3 regions of the Paenibacillus sabinae T27 genome follow, and region 2 is predicted to be linked to each of the others. Evidence: riboswitches for the same ligand, from Rfam matches in the RefSeq annotation. Region 2 holds a riboswitch; each other region holds the start of a gene.
What was found. A riboswitch is a leader RNA that binds a small molecule or an ion and turns the genes downstream of it on or off. The one in region 2 is predicted to bind cobalamin.
Positions count from the first base shown of each region.

Region 1: linked by a shared signal. The riboswitch ahead of PSAB_RS01930 (anaerobic ribonucleoside triphosphate reductase) and the one ahead of PSAB_RS24445 (S-layer homology domain-containing protein) in region 2 are both predicted to bind cobalamin.
Region 3: linked by a shared signal. The riboswitch ahead of metE (5-methyltetrahydropteroyltriglutamate--homocysteine S-methyltransferase) and the one ahead of PSAB_RS24445 (S-layer homology domain-containing protein) in region 2 are both predicted to bind cobalamin.

Region 1 covers NZ_CP004078.1:413,096-416,301, reverse strand. The annotation lists gene PSAB_RS01945 (glycosyltransferase family 2 protein) at 1-311, shown strand, start outside; tRNA gene PSAB_RS01940 (tRNA-Thr) at 447-518, opposite strand; gene PSAB_RS01935 (MTH1187 family thiamine-binding protein) at 776-1,084, opposite strand; cobalamin riboswitch at 1,411-1,642, shown strand; gene PSAB_RS01930 (anaerobic ribonucleoside triphosphate reductase) at 1,848-3,206, shown strand, end outside.
Region 2 covers NZ_CP004078.1:1,038,476-1,041,681, forward strand. The annotation lists gene PSAB_RS04655 (GAP1-N2 domain-containing protein) at 1-1,557, shown strand, start outside; cobalamin riboswitch at 1,650-1,844, shown strand; gene PSAB_RS24445 (S-layer homology domain-containing protein) at 2,018-3,206, shown strand, end outside.
Region 3 covers NZ_CP004078.1:3,665,135-3,668,340, reverse strand. The annotation lists gene PSAB_RS16925 (serine/threonine protein kinase) at 1-80, opposite strand, end outside; gene PSAB_RS16920 (undecaprenyl-diphosphate phosphatase) at 294-1,157, shown strand; cobalamin riboswitch at 1,262-1,465, shown strand; gene metE (5-methyltetrahydropteroyltriglutamate--homocysteine S-methyltransferase) at 1,606-3,206, shown strand, end outside.

The sequences.
Region 1 (3,206 bases), 630 kb from region 2:
CTCATAATTTAATGTATTATCGACTTCATGGGGGACAAGTGTCCAATACGCACCGAGCCATACAAGATGATTCGGCACGGAGAATCCGTCAGAGACAACTTTCTGGGCTGGGCATCCAATTATCGGATGAGGAATACGCACAATTGGTTAAATTGGCTGAGTTCCGGGTGAATGCTGAAAATTATGAGGAGTATCAAGCAGCAGTAGGTTTTGCTAATTGGCTAATTGAGCGAAATAGACAATCCCGTGTGTTCAACGAAGAACTTTTAACAATGGCTCTATCCAGATGTATATCGAGAGTTCCATACTAAAAAAACCGCTAGGCGAATGGTGTACCCCAAATCAATTGGAGTTTTGACCATACAGTGGAAGAGCTTCTCTCCAATAGCTAAAAAAAGGCGCAGTCCCGAAATCCCGGAACCTGCGCCATTCTTGTCTTTATAGGATGCTGGTGAAGGGAATTGAACCCCCGGCCTACGCATTACGAGTGCGTTGCTCTACCCCTGAGCTACACCAGCATGTTGTAAATTTTCCGTCACAACAGAAACTATTATACCTTGTTTGGCGAAAAAATCAACTCTTTTTCCGCCCCGGATTGGTAAGGATTCAGCTCCCTGCGAAAGAGAATGCCCTGACCCAACCTGTGGGGAGCGCAGGTCGGCGCTGCATACGTTCGATTGGAGCCAACCGGCGGGCGCCAGCCATTGGCCGCCTCCCTGCGGCACGGTGGGCCGCAGGGCCGCAATCATGCCGGGCCCTGGCGCCCCGCCCGCTCTTATTCTCCGTGCAGCTTCCGCTCTACCGACTCCAGCTTCTGCTTGCTGCTGGCCGCTTTGTCACGGCGGTCGTCGATTTTGAGCGCAGTGGACACGCGCTGGGCACCGGCCGCGAACGGCGTCTCGTGCAGAACCTCGACGGCCGCCAGAATGCGCGGCAGCGGGCCTTCAATAATGGTTCCCATAGATGTAAGCTCAAAGGTAATGCCCTCAACGCTCTCCAGTGCGCGCTGCATCCCGGCGACGTAGCTGCTGAGACTGGTGCTGCCGGTCCCGATCGGAATTACGGTAATTTCGGCGATAGCCATTTGAATAGCCTCCCTCTCCATACTGAACTTTTGGAAACATCCCTGCCATCTTTCCTATATTGTAGCAACTGGGGAGCCGGGCTACAAATCATTCTCTCTCATTCATCAGTGGCCGGAGAGCATGCGAGATTGGTTGAGGCAAAATCGAAGGCAAATCCGGACACTAACGAGCCCGGTATGCCCACCTTTTCCACCCCCTAAGCGGCAGGTTTGTGGATGAATTTGTGGATTACCTGTGGACCGTTTGTGGATGTTCTGTGGATATCAAAAAATCAAAAAATATGTTTACAGATACAATATATTGGGTTATCTTAAATAAATCACAACAAAATATAGTAGAATCAGGTGCTTGACTCTCTGACGGAGAGTTCGAGCTTAATAGGGAAGCGCGGTGCGAATCCGCTGCGGTCCCGCCACTGTAACCGGATGCCCCTCCTCAGGCGAGGACGAGGGCGGCATCTTCCGGCATAGGGCCACTGAGAGCGCAAGGCAGCTCTTCGGGAAGGCGCCGGAAGAACAGACGGAAGCCAGGAGACCTGCCTGTTTCTTAGAGACACCATTCATACCAGCGCCTGCGAGGAACAGGAGAGGTGTCCGCTATGTATTTTTAGATGACCGGGCTTTGTTCAATCGGGCCGGGCTTGCATAGTGGCATTTTCTGCGTTCTTTGGCGGGAAATGCCTTTTTGGAATGCAGGAAAGGTACCCGAAGGCAAGACAACCAAAGTTTAAGACAGGGACGTTACGGAGAGGAGAACTGCACAATGACGCTGCTGGAGAAACGGCAAACAAGCGGGCAAAGCGCAAACGAAGTTCTGTTGGAGGAAGTTATCGGTCTGGGGCGCGATATTATCGACAGCCGGGACATGGATCTGCTGAGGGAGAATGCCAATCTTAACGGGGAAAGCTTCTCCGGCAAGATGAGCAAATTCGGCAGCGAGTATTCCAAGTGGTATGCCCGCAGCTTTACGATGCCGCCACAGCTTGTGCAGGCGATCAAGGAAAACGTCGTCTACGTGCACGATCTGGACCAATACGCCATCGGAACGACGAACTGCATTTTCATCCCGTTTGACAAGCTGCTCCGGCAGGGCTTCAACACCGGCAACGGCAGCGTGCGGCCTCCGAACTCCATTATGACGGCTATGGCGCTTACGGCGATTATTTTTCAATCCCAGCAAAACGCTCAATACGGCGGCGTATCCGGAAGCAAGCTCGACCACGATCTCGCCCCTTATGTGGCCAAATCCTTCGCCAAGCAGTTCCGCAAGGGCCTGGATTATTTTGAAGAAGGACAAGCAAGCGAGGATCTCGGGGAAATCACCATGAGCCGGACCGATCTGAAGGAACGGTACCCGAAGGCCTTCCGCTACGCGCTGAAGGAGACCGAGAGCGAAACGCTCCAAGCCTCCGAGAGTCTTATACATAACCTGAACACGATGTCTTCCAGAGCGGGCGGACAAATTCCGTTTACCAGCATCAATTACGGCACCTGCACCTCGCCCGAGGGACAGCTTGTTATCGATTCCCTGCTGACGGCGACGATGAATGGACTGGGCAGCGGAGAAACGCCGGTGTTCCCGATTCAGATCTTCAAATGTAAAAAAGGCGTGAACCAGCAGCCGGGCGATCCTAACTACGAGCTGTTCCTGAAGGCTGCGGAATGCTCGGCGCGGCGGCTGTACCCGAATTTCGCGAATCTGGACGCCCCGCTGAATCTGGCGTACTACGACCCGGCGAACCCGGATACCGAATTCGCAACCATGGGCTGCCGCACCCGGGTGCTCGGCGACCGCTTCGGACGCAATTACTGCTCCGGCAAAGGCAATCTGTCATTCAATACGCTCAACCTTGTCCGGCTTGGCGTCCAGCACGGGATCGTTACGGGTCTGCGGCAAGCGGCGGATGAGGGAGGCTTCTATCATGATCTCGATCATTATATGGAAATTGCCCTGGAGGGTCTTCTTCACCGCTTCCGCATCCAGGCGGCGCAAAAGGCCAAAGCGTCCGACTTCATGATGCGCGAGGGCGTATGGGAAGGCGGGGAACTGCTGGAACCCGAGGAGCAAGTGAGTGAGCTGCTGAAGCACGGCAGCCTGTCCATCGGCTTCATCGGGATAGCC
Region 2 (3,206 bases):
CTGGAGCGGGAGCGTGATCCGGTGGGAGCCGTGGCGGCGATCCATAGCCGCATTGAACAAGCAGAGAAGGACCGCCGCCGGAGAGCAGGCATCCGCCCCGAAGCGCTGGCGCTCCAGAAGGAGCTGGCCGCCGCGGCCGACCGGTATTTGCTGGAGCGGCTGTCGATTGAAGATATTACGCAGGAGCAGCTGCTGGAGCTGTCATTTGTCCGCTACGCCCTCGATATGGGCGAATGGGACCCGCCGCTTGACCTGCACAGCAGGCGGAAGGCGAATGTACTGCGCACGGCGTACCGCTGGTTCGGGGAGGAGAACCCGGACGAGCATATTTTTGACGGCCTGTCTCCGCAGGAACTGGACGATGTGCAGCTTCTGGGACGACGCTGGATGAAAGAGAGCCCCGGAGCCGAGCCTTTTGCCCGCCTGCCGCTGGCCTTCTACCACAGCAGCGCCCGCGAGGGAGGGCCGCTCGAGTATGATGCGCTGCTGGAGCATGTCCGGAGGAAGGAGGAAGGCGGCAAGGAAGCGGTCTACCGTTTTCTGGCCTGGTCGCAGGACAATCCGCTGTTCACCATTTCCTCAAGGAAGCTCCAGCCGGGCTACCGGCGGGCGATTTTAAAGTATTTCGCCAGCCATGACCGTGAAGCGTTCAAGAGCCGCGAATTCCGAAAAACATATATGGCCCCGGCGGGACCCGCGCTGCAAAACGTATATGGAGAGGCCCGGGGGCAAGCGGCCTCGCCGCTGGCCAAGTGGGTGCGCCGCCGCCGGTTTCAGCTGATGATCTTCGGCGCGGCCGTTATCGTTCTGCTGGTTGCAGGCGCCCTTGCGGCCCGCCTATTGAAGGGCGGCGGAGACGAAGCGACTCCGGCCGCCTCGCCGCAGCCTTCGCCGACGCAGTCTGCGGCTGGCGCGGGCTATCTCGAAGCCGCCGCCTATCTTGAGCGCGGCGGGGGCGGAGGCTCGCTGCTGTTCGCCTTCGCCTCCCCGGACGCCTGCCGCGAGTTTAATCCGGCGGAGATTGAGGTGGATGCCGGTACCGGCCAGGCTGAAGTGTATAAAGTGGACAGCCTGGTCCATGACTGCGGGCTGCCGGGATCGGCAAGCCCTTCGAATGCCGGTGGAGCAGCGGGTTCCGCCGGCGCTGCCGGTTCGGGAGCGGCGGCCTCCGGTGGGGGAACAGCTGGAAACGCCGGCAGCGGCCAAGGCCAGGCGGACACGGTGTCCGCCGATGAGAGCAAGGCCGCCGGGGATTCGCTCTCGGCCTCGGCCGGCCCATCGGCAGCTACCGGCGGGACCGTTCCTGCAAGCTCGCCGTCGCCGCCTGGAGAGCCAGCCGCCGGGTCAAGCATTGCGGACTCCCCGGCACCGGGTTCATCCGGCGGGAGCGGAGGATCTTCCGCTGTCGCACCTAACCAGGTGAAGGTAACGCTCGTTTCCGCCCCTAAGCTGACGGCCGGCAGCACGGTGAAAGCCGAAGACTATACGCTGGTCCTTATGGAAGCTCCGCAGGCGGCTCCATCCCCTTCGGCAAGCGCGAGTTCTCCGGCGGAATAGCGGAGAATTTACGCGTTCAATTTCATGGCTTAATGGCTTTTCATGTATGGACAACCCTTGTGATAACCGATATGATAAAGATTGTCAAAATTTAATATAGTCTTAAAAAAGGTGCAGGCCGATTACAAGCCTGCTTAAAAGGGAAGCCGGTTGGAATCCGGCGCGGTCCCGCCACTGTATATGCGGAGCGCTCCTCTGAAACAAGCCACTGTTCAAGGCGAACGGGAAGGCCGGAGGGGAGGCGATGAGGCATAAGCCAGGAGACCTGCCTTTTTTCAGTCAAGGTTCAGTGTCCTTCGGGGGGTGAGGGCATCTGGCATTTACGCGCGGCCGATGCCGGGAGTGGCTTATACAGCATGGATTCCCGGCTCGTTTTTCCGAAAGACCGTCCCTCCGGGGCGGTCTTTTTTTATGGTTTCGGAAGACTCCCATAATACTCAAGAGAGAAAGAGGTTGAAGAATGAAGAGCAGGATTTCTTCCAGAATTCTGGCGCTGGGAATGGCATTATTGATGATTTTTTCCTTGCTGGGCGTGTCCTTTGCACCGGCGGGGCATGCGCTTGCCGAGGCAGCGGATTCCCAGGGGGCGGGGACTGCAGATACCGGAGCAGCAGCGGGTGCGGCCGTGGCCCAGTCGATCGGCGTAACCGATGCCGTGTATTCCGCGGCAGAGTCCATTTTGAAGCAGGGGGTAGTCTCGGAATGGCAGGCGATCGGCTTGGCTCAAGCCGGTTACAAAGTGCCGGATTCCTACACTGCCGCACTTAAACAAAAGGTAGAAAAGGAGAAAGGAGTCTTTTCCGCCGTTACCGACTATGCCAGATACGCTTTGGCGGCTAAAGCGGTCGGAGAAGATCCTGCAAATATTGCAGGTTATAATCTGATCGAGCCGATCTACAGCAGCAGCGGCATCACCGGACAAAGTCTAAACAACGCTGTCTATGGCTTGATCGCGCTGGATTCCGGCAGCTATACGGTGCCGTCCGATGCGAATTGGACCCGCGACAAGCTGGTTCAGCACATTCTTTCCAGTCAAAACGGTGACGGAGGCTTTGCCCTTACCGGCGGAGGTCTGAGCGAGCCCGACCTTACGGGAATGGCTCTGGTTGCCCTGGCCCCTTACAAGAGTGATCCGGCTGTTGCGACAGCCGGGCAAAGAGCGGTGCAGTGGCTGTCCGCTCAGCAGAATACGGCTCACGGAGGCTATGGAGAGAGCAGCGAGAGCGTCTCGCAGGCCATTATCGGCCTGACCGCGTACGGTATCAATCCGGCCGGCGCAGACTTCACCAAGAACGGCAGCAATCTGATCAGCCGTCTGATGAGCTTCCGTACGGCAGATGGGGCCTTTACCCACCTGTTGTCCGGCGGCGGCGACGCTTTTGCCACGGAGCAGGCACTGCAGGCGCTGACCGCCTACAACCTGTTCACGGCCGGCGGCGACAGCAATCTGTATAATTTTATCGCGAACCCTCCGGCGGCACACCCGCTTGTCCGGGTGTCCGTAGCGATCGAGGGGCCAACGGCATCCTTGGGCGAGGGCAGCGTGTACGGAAGCAGCGCACTGGATGCGCTGAACAAGCTGGCGGATACCAAAGGGATTGCGGTTGTCAGCAAAATGACCGCGTATGGCGCGTATATCAGCGAAATAG
Region 3 (3,206 bases), 2.6 Mb from region 2:
TACCGCTTACCGATCCAATCTCCCTCTTCCCGGGGATAATCCCTCCAGGCGGACAAAAAAGCGCGCAGGCGTGCAAACAATGAATATCCTCCCAACGTTACTTCCGTAATAATGTGATCTTTATGTTCATTATTGCACATTTCCCCGAGTGTACTTCAAGTCTGAAGGATGAGGTGAAATGCGGACGTTAGGTATTCTTTACTGGAAATGGGGCTTGCAAGTTTCAGAAACTGCGGGCAATGTTTAAGCTACTAATAATAAAACTTTAAATCATTTTTTAAGGAGGCGAAAGCTTGGATCTACTTGCAATTCTCAAAGCCGTTATTCTGGGTCTGGTGGAAGGCCTGACCGAATTTGCTCCGGTGTCCTCTACCGGCCACATGATTATTGTCGACGATATGTGGCTGAAATCCCAGGAGTTTCTCGGAAAATACACGGCCAATACGTTCAAAGTCGTCATTCAGCTCGGCTCGATCCTTGCGGTCGTCGTGATCTTCCGAAATCGTTTCATCGATCTGCTCGGACTGAAACGCTTCAGCCGGGGAGCGCTTGAGCCTGTTCCGGACGGCCAACCGTCCCCAAATCCCGGATCAGGCCGTCTAAAGCTAGGACAGGTATTGGCGGGGCTGCTCCCTGCGGGTGTTGCCGGCATGCTGTTCGAGGATTACATTGATGAGTACCTCTTCTCGACGTCAACCGTGCTGATCGGTCTTGTGATTGGTGCCATATTTATGATCTGCGCGGATTTGTTCGCACCAAAGCGTGTGAAGGTGCAGACCGTTGATCAGATTACATACGGGCAGGCGCTTACAGTCGGTCTGATTCAGTGCTTCTCGCTGTGGCCTGGCTTCTCGCGTTCCGGTTCGACGATTTCGGGAGGCGTCCTTCTGGGCATGAGCCACCGCGCCGCTGCCGATTTCACCTTTATTATGGCGGTTCCGATCATGGCGGGCGCAAGCTTCATCTCTCTGCTCAAGAACTGGCAGTATTTTACGCTGGACGCGCTGCCGTTCTTTATTGCCGGATTTATCAGCGCCTTCGTGTTCGCGCTGCTGTCGATGCGGTTCTTCCTGAAGCTGATCAACCGGATCAAATTGCTGCCGTTCGCCATCTACCGAATCGTACTGGCCGCGATCGTCTATATTATTTTCTTTTAACCGGTTATCAGGTATTGCTATAACTGGAGCCTCCATCTTCTATTGCGGGCCGCAAAGTCTTGCCGTAACATAAATGGTGTACTCAATATTCAAGCAACCATTCACCTTAAATAACGGAAACAGGTGCTTACCGGACCGAAATAGGCCGGAGGCTTAAAAGGGAAGCTCGGTGCAAAGCCGACGCGGTCCCGCCACTGTAACGGAAGAGTCTATCAGCATTTATGCCACTGTCAGCCCGGGCTTGACGGGAAGGCCGCTGACGACGATGACGCCTCAGCCAGGAGACCTGCCTGTTTCGACGCACTGCTGTACCTACGGGAGATAGGGAGGTGTAAGATCGCAAACGTAATGAAATACGTAGGCGTCTTTCCCCCTGCGCTTCCGGGGTGAAGGACGCCTTTTTTAGTGGGATTTTGCAGGTTCAGAACATAGAGGAGGAACGAAAGAGATGACAAGGAATGCCATAACAAGCAATCTCGGATATCCGAGAATCGGAGCCAACCGGGAATGGAAAAAAGCGCTGGAAGCCTACTGGGCGGGAAAGATCAATGAGGAGCAGCTTCGGACGGAAATGGATCAGTTTCAGCTCAGCAATCTGCGCAAGCAGCAGGAAGCAGGCATCGACCTGATACCCGTTGGAGATTTCACATATTACGATCATGTGCTGGATACGGCGGTCATGTTCGGCATTGTGCCTCCGCGCTATCGGTATGAAGGCGGGCCTGACGGGCTGGATCTGTATTTTGCCATGGCCCGCGGGAATTCCCGGGCGGCGGCATGCGAAATGACGAAATGGTTCAATACGAACTATCATTATATTGTGCCGGAGATCGGCGATATTCAGCCTGTGCTGACCGAGAACAAACCGCTGGCCGCATACCGGTTCGCCAAATCGCAGGCGGGCATTGACGGCAAGCCTGTCGTCATCGGATTATATACGTTCCTGAAGCTTTCCAAAGGGTTTGCCCTCTCGGAAATCCGCAGCGTGGCGGAGCGGTTCCTGCCGGTCTATGTCCAGCTGCTGCAGGAACTGGAGCAGGAGGGCGCGGCATGGGTCCAAATCGACGAGCCGGCTGTCGTAACCGGACTTCAGGAAGAGGATATTGAACTGCTGGGCCATATTTACGGCGCCCTTCATGCCGCGGTTCCGGGTCTTCGCATCATGCTGCAGACATACTTTGAGTCGGTGCAGCCGCTTGAAGCCCTGCTGAAGCTGCCGGTGCAGGGGCTTGGTCTTGATTTTGTGCACGGCGGCGAAGCCAATCTCGAAGCAATCGAGCGTCTGGGCTGGCCGGAGGACAAGACGCTGGGAGCCGGTGTGATTGACGGGCGAGGCATTTGGCGCTGCGATCCGGAGGAGAAGCTGGCTCTGGCGGAAAGGCTGGAGCGGCTTGTGCCGGAAGGCAAGCTGATTCTGCAGCCGTCATGCAGCCTGCTGCATGTGCCCGTGACGGTGCAGGGCGAGGATCGGCTGAAGCCGGAGGTGCGGAATGCGCTGGCCTTCGCCGACGAGAAGCTGGCAGAGCTTGGGCTACTGAAGCTGGCGCTACTTGAAGGCAGGGAAGCGGCCGGTGCGCAGTGGGCCGGGGCGAAGGCAGCGCTGGATGCTTTCCGCAAGCTGCCGGAGCGAAACCGCGTGGATGTGGCGGAGCTTGAACGCGGTCTGGAGGAGCTGACGGACCGGAGGAACACGGTCTACGCCGAGCGGGCCAAGCGCCAGCAGGACAAGTGGCGGCTGCCGCTGCTGCCGACAACGACGATCGGGAGCTTTCCGCAGACGCCGGAGGTCCGGCAGGCGCGGCTGAAATGGCGCAAGGGCGAGCTGAGCCCGGAACGCTATGATGAATTTATCCGCCGGCAGATCGCGGACTCCATCACGCTTCAAGAGAAGATCGGTCTGGACGTTCTGGTGCATGGCGAGTTCGAACGCACCGATATGGTGGAGTTCTTCGGCGAGAAGCTGGACGGCTTCCTGTTCACCCGGAACGGCTGGGTGCAGTCCTATGGCTCCCGCTGCGTCAAGCCGCCGGTCATTTATGCCGACGTCGC